2 regions of the Rhizobium sp. P28RR-XV genome follow, and region 2 is predicted to be linked to the other one. Evidence: riboswitches for the same ligand, from Rfam matches in the RefSeq annotation. Region 2 holds a riboswitch; the other holds the start of a gene.
The links. Region 2 has a riboswitch for FMN ahead of HGP12_RS25435 (6,7-dimethyl-8-ribityllumazine synthase). Riboswitches for the same ligand answer to the same signal wherever they lie in the genome.
Positions count from the first base shown of each region.

Region 1: another riboswitch for FMN. It lies ahead of ribB (3,4-dihydroxy-2-butanone-4-phosphate synthase); the one in region 2 lies ahead of HGP12_RS25435 (6,7-dimethyl-8-ribityllumazine synthase).

Region 1 is NZ_JABAIG010000006.1:364,561-379,322, reverse strand. Features, by position in the region: gene HGP12_RS15540 (sugar ABC transporter ATP-binding protein) at 1-549, shown strand, start outside; gene HGP12_RS15535 (SDR family oxidoreductase) at 569-1,357, shown strand; gene tpiA (triose-phosphate isomerase) at 1,362-2,099, shown strand; gene HGP12_RS15525 (glucose 1-dehydrogenase) at 2,176-2,958, shown strand; FMN riboswitch at 3,064-3,209, shown strand; gene ribB (3,4-dihydroxy-2-butanone-4-phosphate synthase) at 3,323-3,949, shown strand; gene HGP12_RS15515 (DoxX family protein) at 4,005-4,433, opposite strand; gene HGP12_RS15510 (ROK family transcriptional regulator) at 4,654-5,805, opposite strand; gene HGP12_RS15505 (AraC family transcriptional regulator) at 6,068-7,099, shown strand; gene HGP12_RS15500 (putative bifunctional diguanylate cyclase/phosphodiesterase) at 7,149-9,539, opposite strand; gene HGP12_RS15495 (hypothetical protein) at 9,502-9,996, opposite strand; gene HGP12_RS15490 (NAD(P)/FAD-dependent oxidoreductase) at 10,291-11,427, opposite strand; gene HGP12_RS15485 (hydantoinase/oxoprolinase family protein) at 11,640-13,721, shown strand; gene HGP12_RS15480 (hydantoinase B/oxoprolinase family protein) at 13,728-14,762, shown strand, end outside.
Region 2 is NZ_JABAIG010000012.1:134,068-148,829, forward strand. Features, by position in the region: gene metH (methionine synthase) at 1-635, shown strand, start outside; gene HGP12_RS25365 (GntR family transcriptional regulator) at 890-1,654, opposite strand; gene HGP12_RS25370 (BadF/BadG/BcrA/BcrD ATPase family protein) at 1,651-2,535, opposite strand; gene HGP12_RS25375 (hypothetical protein) at 2,613-2,918, opposite strand; gene HGP12_RS25380 (ABC transporter substrate-binding protein) at 3,078-4,337, shown strand; gene HGP12_RS25385 (carbohydrate ABC transporter permease) at 4,538-5,491, shown strand; gene HGP12_RS25390 (carbohydrate ABC transporter permease) at 5,503-6,342, shown strand; gene HGP12_RS25395 (Gfo/Idh/MocA family protein) at 6,339-7,403, shown strand; gene HGP12_RS25400 (ABC transporter ATP-binding protein) at 7,416-8,420, shown strand; gene HGP12_RS25405 (TetR/AcrR family transcriptional regulator) at 8,486-9,091, opposite strand; gene HGP12_RS25410 (tautomerase family protein) at 9,212-9,658, shown strand; gene HGP12_RS25415 (VOC family protein) at 9,730-10,122, shown strand; gene HGP12_RS25420 (bifunctional 2-polyprenyl-6-hydroxyphenol methylase/3-demethylubiquinol 3-O-methyltransferase UbiG) at 10,242-10,928, shown strand; gene phnF (phosphonate metabolism transcriptional regulator PhnF) at 10,930-11,658, shown strand; gene HGP12_RS25430 (VOC family protein) at 11,714-12,064, opposite strand; gene HGP12_RS25435 (6,7-dimethyl-8-ribityllumazine synthase) at 12,124-12,600, opposite strand; FMN riboswitch at 12,690-12,835, opposite strand; gene HGP12_RS25440 (ABC transporter ATP-binding protein) at 12,941-14,002, opposite strand; gene HGP12_RS25445 (ABC transporter permease) at 14,013-14,762, opposite strand, start outside.

The sequences.
Region 1 (14,762 bases), on a different contig from region 2:
ATCAGGCTGGAAGAAGAAGAGCTCAAGCTTCGCGATCCGGCGGATGCGATCGCAAAGGGTATCGTGATGGTGCCCGAGGATCGCAAGGAACAGGGCCTCGTCGTCGGTCACCGCATCAGTGAAAATATCATCTACGCCAATCTCGACAAACTCGGCGGTCGTTGGATCACATCGCGCGTCAAGCGTGCCTTCGCCGAAAAAGCGGTGGCGAAATTCGGCGTCAAGGGTCGCGCCGAGCAATATGCCTCCGACCTTTCGGGCGGCAACCAGCAAAAGGTCGTCATCGCCAAGTGGCTGATGCGCGATCCCAAGGTCGTGGTGCTCGATGAACCCACACGAGGCATCGATGTCGGCGCGCGGGCAAGCATCTACGACATCATCGTGAACCTGGCGAAACAGGGGGTCGCGGTCATCGTCGTCAGCTCCGATCTCGAGGAGGTTCTCGGCGTGTCGAACCGCATTCTCGTGCTCGCCCAGGGCAAGCAGGCAGGCATTCTCAGTCGTGACGAGGCGAACGACGTCTCGGTCATGGAACTGGCGACAATTTAGATAACAGAAAGGAAGAGCGGTGTCCGACATCACTCTCAACGCCCCAAAGCTTTTCGATCTCAAGGGACAGGTCGCCATCGTGACCGGGGCCGGAAGCGGGATCGGGCAGCGTATCGCAATCGGCCTCGCGCAGTGCGGCGCCGACGTCGCGCTCCTTGACCGTCGATCCGACGACGGTTTGGCCAACACGGCGTCGCATATCGAGGCGGCCGGTCGCCGCTCCATCCAGATCGCGGCCGATGTCACCAGCAAATCCTCGCTTGGGGATGCGGTCGCCCGCACCGAGGCGGAGCTTGGGCCTCTGACGCTTGCGGTCAACGCCGCGGGTATCGCCAACGCCAATCCTGCGGAGGAGATGGAGGAAGACCAGTACCAGACGCTGATGGACATCAACCTGAAGGGCGTTTTCCTGTCGTGCCAAGCGGAAGCGCGCGCCATGCTGAAACATGGACGCGGATCGATCGTCAACATCGCCTCCATGTCCGGCGTCATCGTCAATCGCGGCTTGAGCCAGGCCCATTACAATGCCTCCAAGGCCGGCGTAATCCACATGTCGAAGTCGCTGGCGATGGAGTGGGTCGGCCGCGGCATCCGCGTCAACACCATCTCGCCGGGATACACGGCGACGCCGATGAACACGCGCCCGGAAATGGTCCACCAGACCAAACTTTTCGAGGAGCAGACGCCGATGCAGCGTATGGCAACGGTCGATGAGATGGTCGGCCCGGCCGTCTTCCTGCTGTCGAATGCCGCAAGCTTCGTGACGGGCGTCGACCTGCTCGTCGACGGCGGCTTCTGCTGCTGGTGATGTGATGAAGAAACTGATTGCCGGCAACTGGAAAATGAACGGTCTCGCTTCCTCCCTGGCTGAGATCGAGGCGCTGACGGGGATAACGGGCGAGGCGGCGTGCGATATCGTCGTCTGCCCGCCCTTCACGCTGGTGGAAAAGGCGGCCGAACGGACGCGGGGCTCAAGGATTGCCATCGGGGCACAGGATTGCCACGCGCAGGCGTCAGGCGCCTATACCGGAGATGTTTCCGCGGAGATGCTTACCGAAATCGGCGCGCGCTTCGTGATTCTGGGACATTCAGAGCGCCGCTCCGCCTATAGGGAGGCGGATTCTGCAGTCGCGGCCAAGGCGGCAGCAGTCCACAACGCGGGGCTGACGAGCATCATATGCGTCGGGGAGACGCGCGCAGAACGGGATGACGGCAGAGCGATCGAGGTCGTTCGCGCCCAGCTTGAAGGATCAATTCCCGATGCCGCAACCAGTTCGAACATGACGATCGCCTATGAACCCGTCTGGGCGATCGGGACAGGACTGGTTCCGACCCTCGAGCAGATCGAGGAGGTACATTCGTCCATCCGGCAAACGCTTGAGGCGCGGCTGGGAGAAGATGGCCCCCGTGTCAGGATCCTCTACGGCGGTTCGGTCAAGGCATCGAACGCAAGGGCGATCTTCGGCGTCTCCAATGTCGACGGCGCCCTGGTCGGAGGCGCGTCCCTGAAGGCATCGGAGTTTGCCGGGATTATCTCGGCAGCTGTTTGAAGTCGCCAGCAACAGGCAGGGCGATCGGCCTCAGGATCAGCGCCCGGCATGGCTGTCACTGCAAAAGGAATAGGAAATGCATCGCTTCGAAAACAAGACCGTCGTCATCACCGGCGCGAGCCGTGGCATCGGCGCCGCGATCGCCAGGCGCTTCGCGCGCGAAGGCGCCAATCTGGTGGTCTCCGCCAACGAGGAATCCGTTCATGCGGTCGCCGATGAGATCAAGGCTGGCGGCGGAAAGGCGATTTCCTTCGTCGGCGACGTGACGGACAAGGCCAGCGTAAAGGGTCTCTACGACGCGGCCGAGACGGCCTTCGGGGCTGTCGACGTTTCGATCCAGAATGCCGGCGTCATCACCATCGCCCGCGTCGAGGATATGACCGAAGGCGAATGGGACAAGGTCATGGCCGTCAACACGAAGGGCGTCTTCCTCTGCGCGCAACAGGCGATTGCCCGCATGCGCAAGCATGGACGCGGCGGCCGCATCATCAATACCGCCTCCGGCCAGGCGCGTGACGGGTTTATCTATACGCCGCATTATGCGGCATCGAAGATGGGCGTCGTCGGCATAACCCAGAGCCTTGCGAAGGAAGTCGCGATCGAGGGCATTACCGTGAACGCCTTTTGCCCCGGCATCATCGAAACCGACATGTGGGCTTATAACGACCAGGCATGGGGCAAGCTGCTCGGCAATTACGGTCCTGGTGAACTCATGAAGGAATGGGTCGAGGGCATTCCGATGAAACGGGCCGGATCGGGGGAGGATGTTGCAGGTCTCGTCACTTTTCTGGCCAGCGACGATGCGGCCTACATCACCGGCCAGACGATCAATGTCGATGGTGGTTTGATTATGTCCTAGCTTCGTTCAATAAAGAGGAACTGTGCTTTCACCGCAAAACCAGCTTTTCGAAAGCGGAAGTGCGGTCAGCCTCTTGCAGAACGAAACAATCATCATCTATCTTAGAGATGTTCTCAGGGCGGGGTGTAATTCCCCACCGGCGGTATCGAGGCAACTCGGAGCCCGCGAGCGCCTTCCGAATTTCGGAAGGGTCAGCAGATCCGGTGAGATGCCGGAGCCGACGGTCATAGTCCGGATGGAAGAGAGCAACGCAGGAGACGCCGCTTCAATGGTGGCGTTCACATGCTTGTTCGCCCAAGGGAAAATGGTGGCTTTGACAGGCCATGCGCGCCGTTTTGAACGGCAACCCTTGAAAGGCAGGAAAATGGCAATTTCGAAAATTGAAGATGCGATCGCGGCGATTGCGCGGGGTGAGATCGTTGTGGTCGTCGATGATCGTGACCGCGAAAACGAAGGCGATCTCGTGATTGCGTCCGACGCGGTCACGCCACAGGCGATCGCGTTCATGATGAGCCATGCCCGCGGTCTTATCTGCGTTCCGATGGAAGGCGAAAGGCTCGACGAGCTCGAAATTCCGTTGATGGTGCCGCGCAATACCGAGGTTTTGAAGACCGCCTTCACCGTCTCCGTGGATTACATCCCGGGAACGACCACCGGAATATCCGCCGCCGACAGGGCGGCAACCGTTCAGGCCCTCGTCAGGGATGGCTCACGTCCGGAGGAATTTGCCCGGCCCGGTCATATTTTCCCTCTCCGCGCGCATCCGAATGGCGTCTTGTCGCGTCCCGGCCATACCGAAGCGGCTGTGGATCTCGCCAGGCTTGCCGGCTTGTCGCCTTCCGGCGTGATCTGTGAAGTGGCGAATGATGACGGCACGATGGCTCGGCTGCCGGAACTCGAAATATTTGCAGAACGCCATGGCCTGCTTTTGGTTACGATCGAGGATTTGATAGCCTATCGATTGGCGAACATGCCGGAAAAAGCAGCCTGATGATTGGGGTCGCTTCGCAAGCCGGCATGCTATTCATCGTTTGGCACGAAGGATATTACTCGGTTTCTGCGCTCGGCCGGCCCACCGTGGCGACAAGCACGCTGCCCGGCCCATGCACGGCGGCGAAGAGCAGGCCAGCCACGAAAGTAAAGTGATCGACGAAGAAGCCGAATTCGGCCTGATTACCCGTCCAGTGTGATGGACCGTGGAATGAGAATGCAAGAAAGATGACATAGAGGGCTGCAATGATCGCCGCCGGGATGAAGAAGGCACCGCTGAGGAAGGCGATGACCAGCAGCGCCTCGAGAGCCGCTGCACACCAGGCCAGGAACAGCGGTAACGGGAAGCCGGCGGCGGCGATGTAGCTGGCGGTCGCGCCCATGTCCATGAGTTTGAATGAGACAGCCATCAGGAAGACGGCCGCGAAGATTAGACGGGCGATGAGAATGGCGGCGGTCTGCCAGGTCGATTGAATGTTTTCCACGATGTACCTCCGGTTTGAAAGCGGTTGATGCTCCAAGGACGGCCGGCGAAAGGAAATTCCGACAGAGGTCAGAAATTTTTTTGAGGTCATCCATCGTCGGAGGCACTTCGCTTCATGAGCGCCGGTAAACTACTGAGATTGGGTTGCGCACTTAGGATATTGCGCAATATTCCGGCGGATCGCTTTGAATATCGTGCGATGTCGCCGCGAGCGAAGGCCATCACAACACCGTCTCGAACAAGGGGACCAATGCCGCGCCGATCGCACCGGGGGAATCGGTCATCTCTGCTACCGTCAGCTCAGGCACGTCTCGTAATGCGCCGTGACGAGGCAGATTGTTAATCTCAGTCCGTTCGATCATCATCTTCGCCAGCCGATGCGGAAGCTCACCGCCAAGGACGATCAAGGCAGGGTCGAATACCGCACAGATCGCGTTGATGGCGCGATTATGCGCCGGCATCACACGATCGACCCATTCGGTGACGTCATCCCAATTCAATAGCTCTTCGCGTTTGAGATCCCGCAGCGTCAGATCCGGGTATCCTTTGGCGCGAAGATGTTCGAGCAAGACACCGAGTGCCGGTCGATCGCCATAGTCTTGACGCTCGAAGAGAACCGAAAACTCGCCGGCATTGCCGAAACTGCCGCGAAACGGCATGCCGCCGGAAACCAGACCGCCGCCATAACCGTGAAGATGGGCGATATAGGCGAAGTCCGGAGCATCGCGACCGACGCCGAAGATCGCCTCCGCCAAGGCCGCGGTCCTTGCGACATTATCAGCCCAAACCGGCAAGCCAAGCCGCTTGCCGACGATCGGCGCCAGGTCGATCAGTGACCAGTGAGCGAGCGGCAGCGGACAATTGAAGGCTGTTTCCAGCATGCGGTGCCCGGAGACTGCCAAGCCGACACCGAGGATATCGCCGCGCTTGGCGCGTCGGCGAATAAGAAGGTCTTCGAGCGCGGCTTCGATCCGGTCCAATTCTACCGGAAGCGAAGATCCCGCCTGCGGGATTTCCACGTTTTCCAGAGGCTCTCCGAAACCCATGAGGCAAAGGCCGATCGAGCCGACATTCACCGAGATTCCGAGCGTCAAGCACCAGTCTCTGCACAGCGTCAGTCCAGGGCTTGGCGGTCCGGGGCGCCGGGTTTCCGACGCGGAAAAGACGACCATACCTCGGTCATGCAGCCGCCCGACAATTCGATGCAGGGACTGCTGCGTGAGGTCCAGCGGCTCGGTCAGGTCGGAGCGCTCGATGCCGGGAGACTTCCAGATCAGCCGCAGCAGGTCCCGCTCGTTCCGGGAAGCCACGCGTGAAGGTTGAAGATCCCGCAAAAAATGGACTGCAACATGGTCGAGCGGATTATACTTCATTTTCTGACCATTTTAATTTACACTATAAGTGTGAATCTTTCGAGGACGCTTTGTTTTTCTCAAGCTGAGAAACCCGGTCCCTGATGTGCCGATCCTGCTTACTTCATCAAGATCGGCCCGGCCAGCGGAGATCGCGCCAATCCCAGCCCGTCAAAGGAGGCAGCATTGGAGCATTCGGGAGGTCATATCGGTGTTGCGACAATCTCAGGCGAGGTGCGGTACGCGAATGACAAGTAGGCAAGGGGAGTAAGAGCCAAGCTGCATGGTATCGTTGAGCTTCGACAATGTTGCGCGCCGTCACGACGCGTCACCTTATGATTTCGCGCCAACCCACAAGGGCCGCGATTTCGAGTCGATGGTCGAGGCGTTTTCAGGAGCCTATGGCGTCTTTGCTGCCAAGCCATTGGGCAAGGACCGGGCTTTCACCTGGGCGGCGGATTTTAGAAGAAGCGGGTCTCTTACGGCGGTCCATTCGGCCTATGAAAGTCCCTGGGAAGTCCGGACGCTCGATGAAACTCCGCAACATCTTGGGCTTTACATACCTCGCGCGGGTTCGCTGCGGCTGGCCATAGGAAGAAGGGTCGCGGAAGGTGGTGCCGGGCACATTCTCATGGCGAACAATCATGAGGCCCGCGATCGCTCGCTTCAGGGCGAGCCGAATAGCCTGGACGCCCTCTTGCTGGACTGGAAAATCATAAAGAGAATGCTGGCCTCGCTCCTGGAAAGGCCGATCCTCGAATCGTTGGATCTGGAGCCCGTTCTCGATCTTGCAACACCCGCCGGTCAGCTCATCGGCAACCTGGCACAAACGATCATCCAAGGCATGCGCAATGACGGGCCGCTCTTATCCTCCCCACTTGCCGTATCGGCGATGAGCGAAACGCTTGCCGACCTTGTCATCAGATTTGGCCAGCATCGTCTTTCCTGCCATTTGGGTAAGGAGAAGGTGTCGATGGTTGCGCCGTGGCATGTGCGCCGTGCCATAGACTATATGCACGCCAATATCACCGAGCCCTTCACCATATCGATGGTGGCTGACGATGTCGGAGTTTCGCTTCGTGCCCTGCAGATGGGGTTCAAGGCATTCAGAAAAACATCGCCGGGTGCCTATCTACGCACAATCAGGCTGAAAGCTGCGCGCGATCAATTGCGAGACCCATTGAACCGGCAATCCGTTCGCGAAGTCTGCGCGACATGGGGTTTCTTTCATCCGGGAAGGTTCTCCATCATCTATCGCAGCACCTTCGGAGAAAGCCCAAGCGACACGCGTGCGAAAGCGGTGGGACTGCGTTAATAGCTATATCTGACGGCGGACGCTTGTCGTTCCCTTTTTGGCGGAAGGGCTAGGCATCCGAGAAGACTTTTGCGACTGCCGCGATCGCATTGAGAGCCATGACTGCATCGGCATCCTTCCGGCTCGGCTCGGGATGACCAAAGAAATAGCCCTGGACCTCGCTGCATCCTTCGGTCAGAACGCATTGAAGATGCGCTTCCGTCTCCACGCCCTCGGCGACGGTCGTGACACCAAGCCGCTTGCCCAGATCGGCAATCGCCCGGACGACGGCGGCGGATTCCGGCCGCCTCACGGCATCCCTTACGAATGAACCATCGATCTTGATCTTGTCGAAGGGGAAGGCGCGAAGATGGGTGAGGGACGAGTAGCCGGTTCCAAAATCGTCCAGGGCCACGCGGACCCCCAAGTCATGTATGCGCCGCAGATCTCCAATGCCCCCATGCTCATCGTCGAAGATCGCAGTTTCGGTCACCTCAATTTCAAGCCGATCCGGCGACAGCCCGGAAGACGCCAGCGCCGATAATACCGTGGAGGCAATCCTCCCCTTGCCGAGCTGAGCGGCCGATACGTTGACGGCCACGCGCGCACCATCCTCCCATTGGACGGCATCCCGACATGCTGTATTCAAGACGAAGTCGCCAAGTTGTTCGATCAATCCGTTCTGCTCTGCGATGGGAATGAACTCGGCAGGTGGGATCCAGCCCCTTTGTGGGTGGTGCCAGCGGATCAATGCTTCCCGTGCCGTGACCTTGTTGCTGCGGATATCGACGATCGGCTGATAGAAGACGAACAATCCGCGGCCGTCCCGCAAGCATGCCCGCAGCGTTGTTTGAAGCCGTATGCTTTCCTGGATGCGATTTTCCATCTCTGCGGAAAACACCTTATATACGCCCTTGCCGGCGGCCTTTGCCGCGTAAAGCGCGATATCGGCTCGTGCGAGCAGAGCTTCTCCCGTTTCCCCATGAATCGGTGCGTGTACGATGCCGATCGATGCGCCGATTTGAACCTGGCTCGCCTGGTCAAGGTCGAACGGCATGGAGAGCGCATCTATGATCCGGCCGGCCAGGATCGCCGCCGGCAAGGGTTCGGCATATGGAGCAAGCACGGCAAATTCGTCACCGCCGAGCCGTCCAATCGTCATGGCCGGTGCTGCGCAAATGGCTCGCAGCCGATCGGCGACCGCCTTCAGCAGGGCATCGCCGATACGATGGCCTTTGGTATCGTTGACCAGCTTGAAGCCGTCGAGATCTATGAATAATAGCGAGGAATCATGCTCCGCCTTGCCGAGGCTCGCGTCAAATTGCGCATTGAACGCGGTGCGGTTTGCCAGCCCCGTCAGCGTGTCGTAATGCGCGAGCTGGCGTATGCGTCCCTCAGCCTCCACTTCCTTGGTGACGATCGCCCAGCTGAGCATCGGCCCCAGAAAACTCCCGTCATCGGCGGTAATTGCCGAAATCCTGAGATCGAGCACTTCCGGCCCGAGCTTGATGCGGGCATTGTGGGGCAGATTTGCCGGATCCGCGAGAATGCGGCGCTGGTGTTCCGGATTCCTATGGAAAACATCGATCGAGGTGCCAAGCAGCTCATCTGCCTTGATCGGCAGCAGATGCTCGATCTTGCGTATGAGGTCTTTCGAGGTCTCGTTGGCGTAGTTGATGATCAATGTTTCGGGCTCAACCGTCATCACAGCAACGGGCATGTCATCGATCATCCGCAGCAAACGGCTCCGCGCCTCCTCGCGTCGATACGCCTCCGTCTGCGTATTCACCATGTGCGCAAAGTCGCGATAATTGATGTTGAGGATAACGAGCATGCCAATCGATACCAATGCGATGTTGATCGCAGTCGCAATGAAGGTTGGCTGTCCGGTCGCGCAGAAGAAGATGATGAAGGCGCCGTTGACGATTGCGGTTACGGTGATGGCTGCGGAGCGAAGATGCGTCAGGCAGAAGATGCAGGAGATCACCGTGATGGCCATGTAAAAGGCCAGGTGCGAACGGGTATATGCGTCACCATAGGGAAAGAGCAGGAACGACCAGGCTGTAAAGGTAAAAGCAATTGCGAAAGCAAGCCGATTGGTCCGCCTCAGGGCATGCAGCGCCACTTCCGGAGTTGGATCCATGTGACGCGACCGCCACCAATGGTGGACACGGAATAGGGATGCCAATGTGAGGACAACAGGAGCTCCAATCGTCAGCCAAGTCGGCGCGATCGTCATGTGCGTCGTGGCAACCGCCCAGGTGCTCGACATCAGGATGAAATACATCATCGGCATCTGGCGTGAAAAAGCACGGTATTGCGCTTTCAACAGCTCGGGATTGTCGACCGATACCGCCATAAATCGCAGAACGCTGTCGAACATCCGCCACATGGAGGCGCCCTTTCCATGCATTCCAAATTGTCTATGCGCCATCTCGCCCATGCGCTGCGGGACGGTCATGGATGCAGCAATTTATTGATTGATAGAGCCACACGACGCAGGCGGTTGCGAAGAACCACCCGAAGATAAGCGTCAGCCATCCCGGATTGAGCTGCACCAGCGAGTTGCCGAATTCTCGGGTTCCAGCGTTCAGGCAATATGAGACGGTCGCCAAACTCATCACGACCCAAGCAATCCATGACAGATTGAACATGAACCCGATTTTCTTTCGCTGTTCTTCCCGCCGCTGCAAAAGAACAAAGCTGATGACGGGAATGCTTGCGCCCATCAAGACGAAGGGCGTCCATGAGGGGGAGAATGCATGTGGAAAGCAAGCCATCAATAAGGCGGCGGCTGCAATAGGCCCAAGAAATATGAGGGTCGCGCTCAACGGCGATGTAGACAGGATGCTTGTCAAACTATTCGAGTAATCAACTTCCGATAGCAATACTTCCGCATTCTTATCTACGCTCTTCAAGTGCTTCCCCGATGGTTGTAAATGCTTGTTGTTACGTGATCATCCCTTCCGATAGCTTTTAGAGTGGTTGTGAAATGTTAATGATCTGTTGGTGTTTCCCGAACCGATAGCGCAGCGTTGTCACTCGGTCGGATTGTTGCGTTACTTGGATATCTATTTCGCAAAATGTGGGCCTAGGCCGGTACTAGTTGAATTTCGAGAACGATTTTGTTGTATAGTGATATCCACAATGCGCGTCCGATCCAGATGATGCAGAAAACTACGCATCGTCCGACCTAGTCATGAAATCTCCATCTAAGTCAAAGGTGTGCACCCGCAATTCGGCTTTGCGAAGCGCTCGATGCGGAAGTCCTGCAATGGGATGTCCGTTTTCCCCGTTGCCATGATTTCGGCCATAACGTCGCCAACGCCGGGTCCGAGTTGAAAACCGTGGCCGGAAAAGCCGAATGCGTGGAAAAGCCCCGCCGTCGTCGATGACCGGCCCATCACCGGGAGGCCGTCTTCGACGTAGCCCTCGCAACCCGACCAGGTGCGTATCACGGCAACGTTTCTCAACGCCGGTAAAATCGGCAGCAATGACCGAAGCTGGCCAGGCAAGCGAGCGGGGTCCGCCTTGGCGTATCCCGTGTCGAGTGAAACGTCGGTGCGATCGGCGCCGCCACCGAAGACGATGTTGCCTCTTTCCACCTGCCGCAGATAACCGCCGCCGTGATCATGCGCCCATACGCCGACGACCGGGAGAATGCGATGGGGAAGCGGTTCCGTCACGCCCATTTGCGGACCCTTGGCAACGATCGGAACGGTCTCTCCGAACAGGCCCGCGACGCGCGCACCCCAGGCGCCCGTCGCGTTGAGCAGCATCGAGGCTTCGTGCAAGCCTTTCGACGTTTCGACCTGAAATCCGTAGTCACTTGTTCTGACGGCCCTGATCTCGACATTTTCGACGATGTCGGCCCCCAATTTTCGGGCTGCGTCCGCGAAGGCCGGTGCAATGAGACGCGGGTTGCCGCTTCCATCGTTCGGGGAAAAGGAGGCCGCAATCGCATCGGGACCAAGGCCGGGAAAGCGCGACCGCACGTCCTTCGCGGTCAACTCTTCCAGGCCCAGTCCCCATGGCCGGGCATCCTTGACGAAGGCCCGCATCGCCGCCAGCCCTTCCTGGCTGAACACCAGCCGCAGATGGCCGGTTGCGCGGAATTCCACGTCGCGTCCGAGCATGGCCTCCGCCTGCCCCCACAGGGCAAGCGAGCGGTGAGCAAGCGGCAATTGCGGAATATATCGGCCGCTTCGCCTGATGTTGCCGAATGACGCCACCGTCGCGCCGCTCCCGACCCGATTGCGTTCGATAAGCGTCACACGGATGCCGCGCCGGGCGAGAAAGAAGGCGGAGGCGGCTCCCATGAGCCCGCCGCCCAACACGATAGCATCCATCGAGGTTCTCCAGAGGCTGAAAACAACCCCCACCTTGTCCGACCCGGCTTGGCACTGTCAAAGTCGGGATCACGCTGCGCCCATAAGTCCGGCCTATGGTTTTTGCCCATCGTCAGAGCATAAGTCCGGCTTATGACCTTTGGCATTTTCGCTCTTGGACGTTGCTGATCCGTCCATGCCAGTTTCATGGCAGGCAAAGGAAAGGAACTGATATGGCGGATGCGACAGGGCAAGCTCGAGAGGCTTCGCAGCAGGATTGGAAGATCGGCGTCGATATCGGCGGCACCTTCATCGATTTCTGCGCGCTGGAAAGCCGCTCCGGTCGCGTCGCTTCGCTAAAGGTGCTGACGACGCCCGATGATCCGGGTGCGGAATTGATGACCGGGCTTTCCTTGCTTGCCGAGCGGGAGGGATTGGAGCCGGAGGCAATCAGTCGCTTCGTTCATGGCACCACGGTCGGCATCAACACCGTCATCCAGAGGCGCGGTGTGTCGCTCGCGCTTATGACGAATGCCGGTTTCGAGGATGTCATCGAGCTGGCGCGGCTCAGAATGCCTGATGTCTATTCTCTCTTCTGCTCGCGGCCGGAACAGCTCATTGCACGCGACATGATCTTCGGCATTCCTGCGCGGTTGCGGGCGGATGGCAGCGAAGCGCAGGCGCCGGACATGAAGGCGGTTACCGCCGCCGTGGCAGCCGCAAGGGCCAAAGATGCGGCGGGCATCATCATATCCTTTCTGCATTCCTGGCGGGACGATGCCCAGGAAACGGCGGTCAAAAACGAAATCGAAAAGCTCGCACCCGATCTCTTCGTCTTCACATCCTCGGAAGTGTGGCCGGTCATTCGTGAATACGAGCGGACGACGACGGCGATCCTCAATGGCTACGTCCATCCGCGGGTTTCGGGTTACCTGACGGCTCTTGAAGACAAGCTTGCATCGCGCGGAGTGAAGGCGCCGGCCCTGCTGACGAAATCGAACGGCGGCGTGATGAACGCGGCGGAAGGAAAGCGTTCCTGCGTCCAGATGCTGCTTTCCGGCACGGCCTCGGGCGTGATCGGCGCCGCCTGGCTGGCGCGTCTCGCCGGTGAGAAACATGTCCTCACCCTTGACATCGGCGGCACCTCGGCAGACTTCGCGTTGATCATCGACGGCGAGCCGCAATTCGGGACAGGCGAATTGATCGGCGAGTTTCCGCTTCACATTCCCTCGGTCTCCGTCAGCTCCATTGGCGTCGGCGGAGGCTCCATTGCCAGCATCGACGCCCATGGTGTCTTGCGGGTGGGGCCGGAATCGGCCGGCTCCACACCCGGTCCCGCCTGTTATGGCCGCGGCGGCACGCAAGCGACCGTGACCGATGCCATGGCCGTCTGCGGTTGGCTGGGGCACAGCGAAATGGCCTACGGTCAGTTGCAGGTCGATGTCGGGCTGGCGCGCGCAGCCGTCTCGACGCTTGCCGAGCGTATCGGTCGCTCGGTTGAAGAGGTGTCCCAGGCTATTCTCGATATCGCTATCTCGGAGATGTTCGTCGAGGTGGAGAAGCTGGCATCGCGGGCGGGGGTCGACCTGCGGGAGTTTACCCTCATGCCGTTCGGCGGTGGCGGACCCATGCTGGGCGCGTTCCTGGCCCGCGAATTCCGTATGGCCAAGGTCATCGGGCCGCCGCGTCCGGGCGTGGTGTCGGCTCTCGGCGGTCTGGTCGCGGATCTGCGCGGCGACTTCATCAAGACGGTTTTCACGCATCTGTCGCCGGAGGCCGTGCCGTTGCTGCGCGGCTCTTCGGAGGCGCTGTCGGCCGAAGGGCGAACCTGGCTCATCAAGCAGGGCCATGAAGGGTCTGCTGAACTGCGGATTTCCGCCGACATGCGCTATGTCGGCCAAAGCTTTGAAATCGAGGTTCCGCTGCGGGCGGCCTGGGTGGCGGAAGGCGATCTCGCCGCAATGGAAGAGGCGTTCCATGCCACGCACGCCCGTCTTTATGATTTTGCCGACCCGGACGGCAGGATCGAAATCGTCAATCTTCGTCTGTCTGCCATCGGCGCCGGACCGAGGCTGCAAACGACCGTCGACCTCGAAGAGATTGACGGCATGGCCGAACCGGAACGCGAAATACCGGTCTATACCGGCAAGGCATTCGAATGGATCGGACTATACCGGCGGGACCAATTGCGTCCAGGCGGCCGCTTCAGCGGCCCTGCCGTCGTAGCCCAGGACGATACGACCTTCGCCATTCCGGCGGGCACGCAGGTGACGATCGATCGCCACCTGAACCTTCATCTCACCTTTTCGGAGTAGCGGCCCATGTTCGACCGTTCGAACCTTCAAGTGTTTGCCAACCATACCCGGGCTGCCGCCGAAAACATGGCCTATACGCTGCAGCGGACGGCCCATTCGGCCTTCGTCAAGGAGACGGAGGATTTCACCGTCATGCTGATCAATCGCAAGGGGGAAACCTTCGGCGTCCCGATGGGCCTCGGTGCAACATGGTATCCCGGGCTTACCTACACCCGGGCCATTGAAATGATCGAGGATTACAAGCCGGGCGACGTTGCCTTTACCAACGATCCCTATTCCTGCTTCGTGGCCACGCACGCACCGGACACGCATCTGTGGAAGCCGGTGTTCCATGACGGCGAGATCATCGCCTGGACCGGCGGGCATATCCACAATACCGACATGGGCGGCGCCGTGCCGGCCTCTCTGTCGCGCGCGTTGACGGAGATCCATCAGGAAGGCATTCGCTTTCCGCCGATGAAGCTGGTCAACGAAGGTGTCTTCGACGAAGACATCCTGAAAATCATGGCCACGAATGTCCGCAAACCCGATCTCAACATCGGCGACATCAAGGCGCTGGTCGGGGCGCTCAACACCGGTGAGCGCAAGATCCTGGCCATGGTCGAGAAATTCGGCAAGCGGGCCTTTCTCGAAGGCACCGACGTGCTTCTGGATCACGCCGAAGCGCAGGCGCGCGATCTCCTGCGGTCGATGCCGGATGGCACTTGGGAATTCGTCGATTATGCCGACGAGGATTCCGTCGAGGCCAATCCGTGCCGCCTGAAGCTGACGCTGACGATCAAGGGCGACGAGGCGATCCTCGATTTTACCGGATCCGATCCGCAGCTCGGCTCGTCGCTCAACGTTCCCTCGGGCGGCGATCCGCGCCACACCTTGCTGCTGGTCGGCGTCTATTACATTCTCTATACGCTGAACCCCAAGATCCTGCTCAACACCGGGCTAACCCGCCCCTTCACCTGCATTACACCACAGGGCAGCGTTCTCAATCCAGTGTCACCGGCGGCGGTCGGCATGCGTTCGCTCACCTGTGCACGCTTGCGG
Region 2 (14,762 bases):
CGACTTTCTATACGCTGCGTCAGCAGTTGTCGAAGCGCGACGGCCGACCGAACGTAGCTCTGTCGGATTTTGTGGCACCGGTTTCAAGCGGTATGGGCGATTATGTCGGTGGCTTCGTCGTCACGGCCGGCATCGAGGAAGTCGCCATCGCCGAGCGTTTCGAACGGGCGAATGACGATTATTCGTCGATCCTTGTCAAGGCGCTGGCCGACCGCTTTGCCGAGGCCTTCGCAGAGCGGATGCACGAGCGGGTGCGGCGGGAGTTCTGGGGTTATGCCGCGGACGAAAACTTCTCGAGCGAAGAACTGGTTCTCGAAGCTTATGCCGGTATTCGGCCGGCGCCTGGCTATCCCGCGCAGCCCGACCATACCGAGAAAGGTACGCTTTTCCGTCTATTGGATGCCGAAGCGACGACTGGTGTAACGCTCACGGAAAGCTACGCCATGTGGCCGGGCTCGTCCGTTTCGGGCCTCTATATCGGCCATCCGTCCTCCTACTATTTCGGTGTCGCCAAGGTGGAGCGCGATCAGGTCGAAGACTATGCTGCCCGTAAGGGCATGCCGGTTGCCGAGGTGGAGCGCTGGCTGGGTCCGGTTCTCAACTATGTACCTGAGAAGCGTGACGCAGCGGCCTGATTGTCAACTGTTTCAATGGCTTAAACTGTTTTGCTTGGAATTTGATTCTTCATGAAAACGCCGCCCCAGCTATTCAAGCTGGGGCGGCGTTTTTTTGATTCCGGGACTCCTTTCTGCTTCGCAGCTTTACGCTAGAGCGGTTCAGCTTTACGCTAGAGCGGTTCAGCTTTTCACGGAATCGCAGGACTGCTCTAGCTCATTGTTTTCTCGCAAATCCGGACGGAAAACCGCTGCGCACTTTTCCTGGAATTGCTCTAGGCAGCCCCTATCGTCAGCTCCGCGACGAAATCATAGGCATCACCGCGATAGAGCGATCGCGTGAATTCGACTGCTCGGCCGGAGCCGAGATAGGAGATACGTTCGATCGAGAGGCCGGCCGCTCCCACCGGGACGCCAAGCAGCCCCGCATCGGTCTCTTTCATGTTGGTCGCGGAGATGCGCTGAACGGCGCGGACGGGACGCACCTGCCGCTTCTCCAGTTCCGCATAGAGCGATGTCGTCACCACCGACGGATCCGGCAGGAACTCACCGGAAACGCTGGCGTGCTCGATCGCGAGCGGCTGGTCGTCGGCAATGCGCAGGCGGCTCAGCCGCGATACCTTGGTGTCGGCTGCAAGGCCGAGAATCATCATTTCGTCCGGGGAGGGCGTGTGCACGCCCTTGTGCAGCCATTCCGAACGAGCGGTCATCCCGCGTCTCGCCATGTCCTCGGTAAAGGACGTGAGCTGCGACAGGCGTTGCTCCACCTTGGATACCGGCTTTGCGACAAAGGTGCCGGAACCGTGGCGGCGCACCAGAATGCCTTCGGCGACGAGATCGTCGATCGCCTTACGCACGGTGACGCGGCTGACCGCCGCGAATTCGGCGATGTCACGCTCCGGCGGAAGCGCGTCGCCATGTTTCAGCGTTCCGACCTTCACGGCCTCTTCGAGCGTGCGCCGCAGCTTGACATATAGCGGCCCCGTGCCGCCTCCAGAAAGGCGCTTCGGCGAGAAGATCGCGCTCAAATCTTCGGTCATGCCCTGTTTCCCTCTCCACCCAGCAGCAATTTTGCTGCCAGCTCCACGGCGCCGCGCAAGACATCGCCCTTGGGCTCGGCGAGAATCGCCTTGTGCCGTTCATCAAGCCAGGGACGATAGGCCAGGGCGAGGCCGCCGAGAAGGCAGATCGAAGGGCATCCCGGCCAAAGCAATGCGTCGAGGCTGTCGGTTATGGATTTCGCCGCCATCCTGACGATATCGATGGCGACGACATCCTCCAGTCCGGCATATTCGAACACGATCGGAGCGTAGCGGGCGAAATCCTTGGGCTTCGATACGTGCGCAAATTCGACGACCCGTTCCGGATCGTTGCCGTATTCGGCCATGATCGATGCGGTCAGTGCCGAGCCCGTCATCACGCCATCACGCGCGAGAAGGGCTCGCTCGAGCAGGTCGCGGCCGAGGCGTGCGCCGCTGGCCTGATCGCCGATGACAAAGCCCCAGCCGCCGATCCCCCAGCTCTTGCCATCGCGGCGGGCGTTGTAGACAGAGCCGGTGCCAAATGCGCCGATGATTCCATCAGCGTCGCCGAGCGCCCCCTGAAGCGCAATCGTCGCATCGGTGACCACGTGCGCGCTCGCAAAGGGCAGGGCGCCTTCAACCCGCTTGCCATAATTGCCTACGTTGGCTCCGGCGGTTCCGATAACCGCAGGCAGCTTCTGCAGCAGTTCCGGATCCAGTTTCGCGTCGATCAGCGCCTGTTTTGCCGAGGCGACAATGTGGATCAACGAGTTTTCCAGGTCGGAGAGGATGTTTGCCGCGCCGGCCTTGCCGGTGCCGAGCACTTGCCCGGTACTGTCTATAACCGCTGCCCGGCAACTTGTTCCGCCGCCATCGATACCAATTGCAAACTGCCCCATCATGCCTCCGGATGCCGTCCATTCCCCGCTTTTCCATACAATACCAAAAAAATACCATTTACCAATAGGCGACACGTTCATTTTTGTTTTCTGTTATCTATTTGAAATATATGAAGTAATTTATGCTCTCCGATATTTTTATATGCGAAAGTTAAAATCGGCTGGACAATTGGTATTTTTTTGGCCTTAATTCGTAGCAAGGGAACAATACGAACGGACATCGGCAAGACCGGCAAAATAACAACAGCCGGTAGGTGAAGCGGAAAGGCGCGCATCTCGTCGTTGTCCCAAGCCGTTCGGATCAGGAGGATCTCGCTTCGGCGTTCGTCATGAAATTCCCGGGTGGTTCTTGCAGCATCGCTGCCTTTGGCGGTGGGCGGCAATTGATCGGGCCGATCGGGCGCAATGCCTGTGACGTCTCTTGCATGGGGATCGGCAATTTTTGGCGATTCCAGTTGAGCGCTGACCGTTTCCTCGGACAGGCCAGCGGATTTCAGATCGAAAACAGCGCCTTGCTATGGCGCGGAAAACAGGAGAGGGAAATGAAAACCAATGTTCTGAAAGGCTTGCTTCTTGCATCGAGCCTGCTGACCTCGGTCGGCGTGGCGCATGCGGCCGACGTGACGCTGACGGTTGAAAGCTGGCGTAACGACGATCTGCAGATCTGGCAGGAAAAGATCATCCCGGCTTTCGAAGCGAAGAACCCGGGCATCAAGATCGTTTTCTCGCCGACGGCTCCGACCGAATATAATGCATCGCTGAACGCCAAGCTTGACGCAGGCTCCGCAGGCGACATCATCACCTGCCGTCCGTTCGATGCCTCGCTCGACCTTTTCAACAAGAAGCACCTTGTCGATCTGACGAGCCTGAAGGGCATGGAGAACTTTTCTGCTGTCGCCAAGGCCGCCTGGTCCACCGACAATGGAAAGTCGACCTTCTGCGTGCCGATGGCGTCCGTCATCCATGGCTTCATCTACAACAAGGATGCCTTCGACAAGCTCGGCCTGAAGGTGCCGGCGACACGCGACGAGTTCTTTGCCGCTCTTGACAAGATCAAGGCTGACGGCACCTACATTCCAATGGCCATGGGCACGAAGGATCTTTGGGAAGCCGCAACCATGGGCTACCAGAACATCGGTCCGAACTACTGGAAGGGCGAAGACGGCCGTAAGGCGCTGATATCAGGTAAGGAAAAGCTGACGGACGCCGCGTGGGTCGATCCCTACAAGGAGCTGGCCAAGTGGAAGCCCTATCTCGGCGATGGTTTCGAAGCACAAAGCTATTCCGACAGCCAAAACCTCTTCACGCTTGGCAAGGCTGCGATCTATCCGGCCGGCTCCTGGGAAATTTCTCTCTTCAACACCCAGGCGCAGTTCAAGATGGGCGCATTCCCGCCGCCGGTCGCAAAAGCTGGCGATACGGCTTACATCTCCGACCATCCGGATATCGGCGTCGGTCTGAACGCCAAGAGCAAGCATCAGGAAGAAGCCAAGAAGTTCCTGAGCTGGGTTGCTTCCGACGAGTTTGCCAACATCTATGCTAACTCGCTGCCTGGCTTCTTCAGCCTGAACTCGCATCCGGTAAAGATGAGCGATGCCCTTGCGCAGGAATTCGTCTCCTGGCGCGACAATCACAAGTCGACCGTTCGCTCCACTTATCAGATCCTGTCGCGTGGTACACCGAATCTGGAAAATGAAACCTGGACCGAATCCGCAAACGTGATCAACGGCACGGATACGCCGGAAAAGGCTGCCGAGAAGCTCCAGAAGGGCCTCGACAGCTGGTATAAGCCCGGCAAGTAAATAGCGGCATCACGCGGGCGAGGGACCTTACGGGCTCCTCGCCCTTTTCATTGTTTCGATAATCGAACCGGCGATCGCCTCGCCTTTGCATTCGACACACCCGATACCGCTTCACTTCGGCCATAAGCCGTAACTGCGGGTGGATTTGAACCTTAGAGCTGCTGCGTCGGCATGCAGCCAAGAAAAACAGGCAGAAAGCCATGAGCGACGCTGCGACATCAGATGCCCTTGAGATCATGCCGATCAGGCGCTCCAAGCGCTGGCACATCCTCGTTTTCCTTTTCCCCGCCTTTGTCGTCTATTCGGCGGTCATGATCCTGCCGCTGATCGAGACCTTGCGGCTGTCGCTTTACAACGTCGTTGACAATCAATCCGTCTTCGTCGGCCTGAACAATTTCAAGGTCCTGTTCGGCGACGAACGCTGGTCGCATGATTTCTGGAATGCGCTGCGCAATAACCTGCTCTTCTTCGCCATCCATATGTGCGTGCAGAATCCCATCGGCGTCGCGCTGGCCGCGCTTTTGTCATTGCCGAAATTGCGCTTCGTCGCCTTTTATCGTACCGCGATCTTCCTGCCGACACTGCTCTCCTTCGTCGTCGTCGGCTTCATCTGGAAGCTGATCCTTTCGCCGCTATGGGGTGTTGCGCCCGAGCTTTTGAACGTGATCGGCCTGAAATCGCTTTTCGCGCCTTGGCTCGGTAAGCCCAGCACGGCGCTGATCGCCGTCGCGCTGATCTCGGTCTGGCAATATGTCGGCATTCCGATGATGCTGATCTATGCTGCCCTGCTCAACATTCCGGAAGAGGTAATCGAAGCCGCCGAATGCGATGGCATCACCGGCTGGAGCCAGTTCTGGAAGATCAAGCTGCCACTGGTGCTGCCGGCGATCGGCATTATCTCGATCCTGACATTTGTCGGCAATTTCAACGCATTCGACCTTGTCTATACCGTGCAAGGCGCATTGGCGGGGCCGGATGGGTCCACCGACATTCTCGGCACGCTGCTTTACCGCGTCTTCTTCGGCTTCCAGCTGCAGCTGGGGGACCGCTCGATGGGCGCCACGATCGCGACGGTGATGTTCCTCATCATCCTGGCCGGGGTTTCCTTCTATCTTTTCATCGTCCAGCGGCGCATCCGCCGCTACCAGTTCTGAGGGCGCGACCCATGTCCAAGGCACGCACTTCGCTTGTCCGCACCGGCCTCGTGCATCTGGCGCTCATCGCCTATACGCTGATTGCCATCTTTCCGGTGTTCCTGACCGTTATCAACTCCTTCAAGGATCGCGCATCGATCTTCCGCGCGCCGTTGAGCGCCCCGACGCCATCTTCCTTCAGCATGGTCGGCTATGACACCGTTCTGAAGCAGGGGGATTTCCTGACCTATTTCCAGAACAGCTTCATCGTGACGATCGTCTCGATCATCCTGACGCTACTGTTCGGCGCCATGGCTGCCTTTGCGCTGTCGGAATATCGTTTCCGCGGCAACACGGTCATGGGGCTCTATCTGGCGATCGGCATCATGATCCCGATCCGGCTCGGCACGGTCGCGATCCTGCAGGGCATGGTTGCCGCCGGTCTCGTCAACACGCTGACGGCTCTGATCCTCGTCTATACCGCCCAAGGCCTGCCGCTGGCGATCTTCATCCTGTCCGAGTTCATGCGGACGGTGTCCGACGACCTGAAGAATGCCGGCCGGATCGATGGCCTCAGCGAATACGCCATCTTCTTCCGGCTCGTCCTGCCGCTGGTTCGTCCTGCCATGGCGACAGTCGCGGTCTTCACCATGATTCCGATCTGGAACGACCTCTGGTTCCCGCTGATTCTGGCGCCAAGCGAGGCGACAAAAACCGTGACGCTTGGATCGCAGATCTTCATCGGCCAGTTCGTCACCAACTGGAACGCGGTGCTGGCGGCACTGACGCTCGCCATCCTGCCGATCCTCGTCCTCTACGTCATCTTTTCGCGCCAACTCATTCGTGGCATTACCTCCGGAGCAGTCAAGTGAGCGTATCCGAAAAACCGATCCGCGTTCTTGTTGCCGGCCTCGGTAATATGGGCCGCAGCCATGCGCTCGCCTATCATAACAATCCCGGTTTCGAGATCGTCGGCCTCGTCAATCGCTCGAAGCCCGAGTTGGCGGAGGAATTGCGGGGTTACACGATCCACCCGGATTTCGAAACTGCCTTGAAGGAACTGAAGCCTGATCTTTGTTCCATCAATACCTATTCCGACAGCCATGCCGATTATGCCGTCGCGGCCTTCGAGGCGGGTTGCCATGTCTTCGTCGAGAAGCCGCTGGCAACGACGGTCGAGGATGCCGAGCGCGTCGTCGCTGCTGCGACAAAAGCCGGCAAGAAACTGGCGGTCGGCTATATTCTGCGTCACCATCCCTCGTGGATGCGGCTGATCGCCGAGGCCCGCAAGCTCGGCGGCCCCTATGTGTTCCGCATGAACCTCAATCAGCAGTCGAGCGGCCCTACCTGGGAGACGCACAAGGCGCTGATGCGAACGACCTCGCCGATCGTCGATTGTGGCGTGCATTATGTCGACGTCATGTGCCAGATCACCGATGCCAAGCCGGTCGAGGTGCGCGGCATGGGCCTTCGCCTGTCGAACGAGGTGAAGCCAGACATGTATAATTACGGCCACCTGCAGGTGATTTTCGAGGATGGTTCAGTTGGTTGGTACGAGGCAGGCTGGGGACCGATGATTTCGGAGACGGCCTTCTTCGTGAAGGATGTGATGTCGCCGAACGGCTCGGTCTCGATCGTCATGGATCAGAACGCAAAGTCCGATGATATCGACATGCATACCAAAACATCGGTCATTCGGCTGCACAATGCCGAGACAGGGCCGAGCGGCCAATTCATCCAGCCGGATCGCGACCTGCATATGGATGGCGAGCCGGGCCATCAGGAGCTTTGCGACTTCGAGCAGGCCTTCATGCTGAAGGCCATTCGCGAGAATATCGACCTCAATCGTCATATGGCAGACGCCGTTCAATCATTGCGCATCTGCCTCGCCGCCGATGAGAGCGTGCGCACCGGCAAGCCCGTTTATTTGTAAGGATAAGAGACTGTGGGATCGCTTCAACTGAAATCCATTCGCAAGGCCTACGGTACGCATGATGTGCTGAAGGGCATCGATCTCGAGGTGAAGGATGGCGAATTCGTCATCTTCGTCGGCCCTTCGGGCTGCGGCAAGTCGACCCTTTTGCGCAGCATCGCCGGTCTCGAAGATGTGACCTCTGGAGCGGTGCTGATCAACGGTGAGGATGTGACGGTAACGCCGCCCGCAAAGCGCGGTATCTCGATGGTCTTTCAATCCTATGCGCTCTATCCGCACCTGACAGTGAAGGACAATATGGGGTTGGGCCTGAAGCAGGCCGGCACTCCGAAAGACGAGATCGAGAGCCGTGTCGGCAAAGCGTCCGGTATGCTGTCGCTCGAGCCCTACTTGGCGCGTCGGCCGGCCGAGCTTTCCGGCGGCCAGCGCCAGCGCGTCGCCATTGGCCGCGCCATCGTGCGCGAGCCGGAGCTCTTTCTGTTCGACGAGCCGCTGTCGAACCTCGATGCCGCCTTGCGCGTGCAGACGCGCCTGGAAATCGCTCGTCTGCACCGCAGCCTGAAGGCAACGATGATCTATGTCACCCACGATCAGGTCGAGGCGATGACCCTTGCCGACAAGATCGTCGTGCTCAACGCCGGCGCGATCGAGCAGATCGGCTCGCCGATGGAGCTCTATAACCGTCCGGCCAATGTCTTCGTCGCCGGTTTCATCGGCTCGCCGCAGATGAATTTCGTTCCGGCGGAGAAGCTGGGAGAAAGCGGTGCCAAGACTGTCGGCATCCGTCCCGAGCATATCACGCTGTCGCGTGATCAGGGCTCATGGGCCGCCAAGGTCATCCATGTCGAACATCTCGGTGCCGATACGATCATCTATCTCGAATCCGAGGCTACCGGCCTTCTCACCGCGCGTCTCTTCGGCGAACACAAATACGAGCCGGATGAGATTGTTTATGCGACGCCGGACACGAACCAAATGCATCGCTTCGATGCGAACGACAAGGCGATCCGGGCGTAAGTTGGTTTCGCTGAGACGACACGGCTAGCTTCGTCTCAGCTGTCTGCCACGGCTTGGATGCATCATCATTTCGCTTGCGGGTGCAAAGGATTGTCCGCCGCCAAAGCGGCTCGCTCAATGACTTTGGCAATCTGGACGGAAAGCGCGGGATCGGAGACGGCGCGGGCAAGCGTTAGACCGCCGCTCAGCGTTGCCAGGAGAAGGATGGCACGATCCTCTGCCGGTGTTTCGGCGGAACTTGTGCTTTCAGGCAGGCCAGCTGTGACATCCGCGATAAGTTTTCTCAACTCCACCGTATAGATGCGGCGGGTTTCCTCGTCGGCGCGCATCACATCGGGGGAAAGGCTTGGCAGCGTGCAGCTGTCGCCGAGATCGCAAGTCCGCTTGTAGCCGAGATAAAAGCTGGCAAGCGCCTTCAGCCAGTCTTTCGGCTGGTTTTCCCTGAGTGCCAGGATCCCTTGGCGCAACTCTTCCAATCCTTCCACGACAGCTGTACGAAACGCTTCGCTCTTGGACTTGAAGTGTCCGTAGAAGGCGCCGTTGGTAACGCCGGCTGCTTTCGTCAGCGCGTCGATGCCCGCGCCGCCATAGCCTTCCTTTCGAAAGACTTGTCCTGCAGCCGCGACGACCCGCGTCCGGGTCTCTTCCTTATGTTCGGCGCTGTAGCGCATTGCTATCTCCATTGAGAGTGATCTCTCTTTATTGCTTGTATAGAGAGTGATCGGTGTGTATCGTTAAAGAGTGATCGGTATATATCAATTACCGTCGCAGGTCCAACAAGGAGATGTCCCATGCCTATTACGCTCACCATACCCGAGGGGCTGCTTTCGTCCGAAGCGCAGGCGCAAGCTTTTGCCGGATTGACGGATGCAGTCCTCGATGTTGCCGGCTTGACCGGAAATGCTTTCATGACGGCAAATGTCATCGGCACGATCAATGTGCTTCCAGCCGGGCACGTACTGGCGGCCGGAAAGCCCGTTGTCGCTGCCTTCATCGAACTTAAGCTGCCCGAAATCGCACTCGCGACCGCCGAAGCCAAGCGCGATTTCATCGCAAGAGTAACCGATGTCGTCGAGCAGGCGGCCGAGGGGCGGATCAAGCGTGAGCATATCTGGTCGAATATAGTCTATGCGCCCGAGGGCGCCTGGGGCATCGCAGGACAAAGCTACAGCAATGCCGATCTGGTCGGCGCCATTGCGAATGCCGCAGCGCATGAGACCGCAGCAAATCACGTCTGAGGTGATGTAACTGGCTTTAATACCGGGCGGCCGCGTGGGCCGCTCGTCCGACAACGAAAAGGAGGCAGGACATGCAACTCGCCAATTATCTGTTTTTCACGACGCATTGCGAGGAAGCTCTTGCGTTCTATGCCGCCTGCGGGCTCGGCCAGGTGACGCTATTGGTCCGGCATGGTGCGTATGGAACGCCATTGTCTGACGATTCAATGCGGGGAAGGGTGATGCATGCGCGGTTCGAGGGGCCGGGCGTGCTGTTCTTCGCATCCGACAATCACGACGCGGAGCCGATGCGGGGGTCTGCTCATATCCTTGTCATGGATGATCGCGACAGCACCGACAGTATTTTTGCCCGATTGGCTGAGGGCGGCAAAGTGACGACGCCGCTCGCTCTCCAGCCATGGGGCAGCTATTACGGCAAGTTGACGGATCAGTTCGGCGTGCAATGGATGGTGGATTGCGCATAGCAGCGGATCTCGACGGGCGTGGCGCGCCAAATAAATACTCCAGTCGTCCGGACGAATTCATGCTATTGTCGTGAAGCTGCGCTATCTCAAACTCAGTCCACTCCAACAGCGAGCACATCATGGCAAACGCAGCATCTATCTACGCCACCTGGCACAAGGACCCGCAGGGTGATACCGCAATGGCGGAATCGCATAGCCCCTATTGGCGGCACTTCATCGAAACGGTGCCGGAGCGTGATTTCTCCTCAAAGACGATCCTGGATTTCGGCTGCAATCGCGGCGGTTTCCTGCGCTTGCTCTATGGCATCCGGCCGTTCCGGCACGGCGTCGGCATCGATATCGCTTCGGAGTCGGTGGCTGCTGCGGTCGAGGCTGTTGGCAATATGCCGCTGCAGTTTCATGTGACGACCGACCTGTCGCCCTTCGCCGATAGTTTCGATGTCGCTTTCAGCTATGAGGTGATCTATCTGCTGCCGGAGCTGAAACAGCACGCCGAACAGATGTTCCAGGTCATGCGCAATGGCGGCGTCTATTACGCTGTGACCGGATGCCACAACGAGATGCCGCTCTGGCCGAAATGGCTCGAGCTCATCGGCGACAACAGCAATGCACCGATGCAGGATCGGTCCCCGCAGGACTATATCGAAGCCTTCACGGCAGCCGGCTTCGATGTCTCCGTCAAACGTTTCGGCTATGACGGCTTCGTGCGTGCAACGAAGGACCGCAAATATTATCCGAGCATTCTCGATGCCTTGAGCTACCCGGCCGAATACAAGCTTTTGTTCCGGCTCGAAAAGCGCGTCTGACATGGAGACGATCGATCGAAAGGGCGGCAGTGCGCTCTGGCATCAGATCGGCGAAATCCTGGCGGCCGATATCGCCGCCGGGACTTTCGTGCCCGGAGAGAAATTACCGACCGAACCCGAGCTGATGCGGCGTTTCGGCGTCAGCCGCTTCACGGTGCGTCAGGCACTGGGCCGCCTGGAGCAGCGTGGGTTGGTCCGCGCCGAGCAGGGGCGGGGAACCTTCGTTCATAAGGGCGTGCTCGACTATACGCTGTCGAAGCGCACGCGCTTTTCCAAGAACCTGATCGAGCAGGGCTTCGAGCCGGGCGGCGAATTGCTCGTTCACGAGATCGTGGCGGCGACGGAACGAGTCGCTGCCTATTTGAAGCTTGTGGCGGGTGCGCCGGTCATTCATCGACGTGGCGTGATGACGGCTGATGGTGTGCCCATAGAATTGGGGGATTCCTATTATCCGGCCGTGCGCTTCCCTGATTTCGACAAGGCGCGCTTGCAACATCCAACGATTTCGGCAGCGCTCGCCAGCTACGGCGTTACCGACTACGAGCGACTGTCGACGGAGATCGAGGCGCGCATGCCGACGGCGGAAGAGGCGCGGCTTCTGCGGCAGCCGAAATCCACACCGCTCCTTATCACGCGCAAGCTGGACGCGGATGCGGACGGGGTGCCGATCACCTATTCGGAGTCGATGTGGTCAGCGGAGCGGATCACCTTCAACGTGGATCTGCGATAGCAGTTTGGGACGATCTTGCCGATAGCTGAGGCAAAAGCGCCCGCCTATGTCAGCCTCAGCGGTGCGAAAGGATATTGATCACCTTGCCGAAGGGGTCGCGGACATAGAAGCGGCGAACGCCCCAAGGCTCGTCCGTCAGGTCATACAATATGCCGAAGCCCAGGGATGTGGCTCGCTGATAAAGCGCATCGACGTCGTCGACTTCAATTGAGAGATCGGGGACGATCGTGCCGGAGCCGCCTTCGCTGGCGATGCTGATCTGCGGAACCGTTGCCGCCTCAGAGGCGAAAGTGAGGATCCAGCCGTGATCCATGACGATATCGAGGCCGAGTAGGTCTTGATAGAAAAGGCGAGCGGTGTCGGGATCGGCGGCGGGCAGGTTTGGGACGATGCGTAGGACGGTCACTGACGTTTCTTCCTTGTGGACATGGAGGCGGGCCTTCACCGCGCCTCCACTATGCTGGCTCAGACCGTGACTGCAGGCAGCAGCTTGGCCCGTTCCGCGAGAATATGGCGGCAGGCGCTTGCTACTTCACGGCCCTTGATGATGAAATGTTCCTTGAAGAACTGGATATGCGCTTCCGACTCCTGGAAGTGATGCGGTGTCAGGACTGCCGAGAGGATCGGCACGCCGGTATCGAGCTGGACGCGCATCATGGCATCAAGAACCGTGTTGGCGACGAATTCATGGCGATAGATGCCGCCGTCGACAACGAAAGCGGTGGCAACGATTGCGGAATAGCGGCCATTGCGGGCCAGCGTCTGCGCATGCAGCGGAATTTCAAGCGCGCCGGGGACGTCGAAGATGTCGATCGGCGACGCGCCTTCCGTCGTCTGCCATTCGGCAATGAAGGAGTCGACCGAACGATCGACGATGTCGGCATGCCAGCGAGCCCGAATGATCGCAACGCGGCTCGGCTGGGTAGAAATCGAAATGGTCATGAATTTGCCTTTCAAGGGTTGTTGTCAAATATCCCTTGGGCGAACACGCAGAATTGCAGCACTCTCCGCGCGAGGGAGGGTGCAACCCGGCTTGCTCTCTTCCATCCGGACTATACCGTCGGCTCCGGCATTTCACCGGATCTGCTGACCCTTCCGAAGCCCGGAAGGCGCTCGCGGGCTCGAGGAAACTCCCCATACCGCCGGTGGGGAATTGCACCCCGCCCTGAGAACGCGTGGACTATAGATGCTTTCCCTCATGGAAATCAAAGAAAAACGCCGGGCTTTTGACCCGGCGCTTGCGAATAATTTTTCAAAGTTTCCCTGCGACGCAGAGGCGTGCTCAATCCTGAATGACGAGCAGGTCGGACGATGCGAAGCGCAGCGTCACCTTTTCGCCGACGCTCGGAGGCATCATGCCGGGGCTGTTGAACATATCGAAGGAAATGGTGTTGCCGGCGACATTCATGCGGGTGCGGATGACCGACCCAAGGAAGTGAGCCGAGGAGACTTCACCGGTCAGGGCCGTATCGCCCTTGGCCGATTCGGCCAATGAGCCTGCTTCCGGGCGCAGAGCCAGCGATACCGTATCACCAGGTTTGTAGGCGGTGACCGATTGCTTGAGCGTGACATCCTGATCGCCGATCGTGATGCGGTTGTTGTTGGGATCCACGACCTTGCCTTCGATGAGGTTCAGCGTGCCGACGAAGGAAGCGACAAAGCGGGTGGCCGGGGTGTTGTAGATTTCGAAAGGCGAACCGATCTGGTCGGCGCGGCCGGCATTCATGACGACGATGCGATCAGAGATCGACAGGGCCTCTTCCTGGTCGTGCGTTACGAAGACAGTAGTGATACCGAGCTGCTGTTGAATAGCGCGGATTTCCTCGCGCAGCGACACGCGGATCTTCGCATCCAGTGCCGACAGCGGCTCATCGAGCAGGAGAACCTGAGGCTTGACGGCGATGGCGCGGGCCAGCGCCACGCGCTGCTGCTGGCCGCCGGACATCTGATAGGGGTAGCGGCTGGCGAGATGATCGAGCTTGATGAGAGCAAGCATCTCCTTGACGCGTTTGTCGATGTCGGGCTTCGCCATGCCGGCGACCTTGAGGCCGAAGGCGACGTTGTCATGGACCGTCATGTTCGGAAACAACGCATAGGCCTGGAACACCATGCCGATGTTGCGCTGGTTTGGCTTCAAGTGGCGCTGATCCTTGCCGTTGATCGTCAGCGTGCCGGCGGTCGGGGCCTCGAAGCCGGCAATCATGCGCAGCACGGTCGTCTTGCCGCAGCCCGACGGTCCGAGGAAGGAGATGAATTCTCCCTTCTCGATTTGCATATTGAAATCGTGAACGACGTGAACGTCGCCGAAAGACTTCTTGATGTGGGTGAGTTCGAGAAAAGCCATAGCGGGGACCTTACGCCTTAATCGGAGCGGATTTTGAGAAACGGGAGACCAGCTGGAGAAGAGCCATGCTGAGCCAAGTCACAGCGAGCGCGATGATCGCCAACGCAGACGGCTCATAGGCTTTGTTAGCTCCGACAAGCTGCATATAGGGCCCAAACGCCGGACGGTTGAGCAGCGACGCCATGGTGAATTCACCCATGACGATCGCGAGTGTGATGAACGCTCCGGAAAGCACACCGCTCATGACATTCGGAAAGATGCATTTGAACATGATGGTTGTCCATTTTGCACCAAGGCTTTCGGCTGCTTCCGTCAGCGTGCCGATATCGATGGTACGCATCGCCGTATCGACCGAACGATACATATAGGGCAGGGATAAAACAATGTAGGAACAGACAAGCAGAATGTTCGTCGTGGAATTATAGCCCGTCAGCGGCAGGATCGACGACGAATTATAGAGGCGGAGATAACCAAAAACGATGACGATGGCGGGAATGACCAGCGGCATCAGCGTGATGAATTCAACCAAGGGGCGAAGCTGCGGCAGCCGCAGTCGCACCCAATATGCGGTTGGCACGACGAGAAGCATGCCGAAGATGATGGTCAGAAGTGCCATCAACATCGAGAAGCCGAAGGCGGTCAGGAAGGTGAAGTCCGAAAAGACCGAAGCATAGGCATCGAAGCTGTAGGCGCCGCGCCGCATGCGCAACGAGAATTCCAACGTACCGATGAGCGGCACCAGGAAATAGATGAGGCCGAT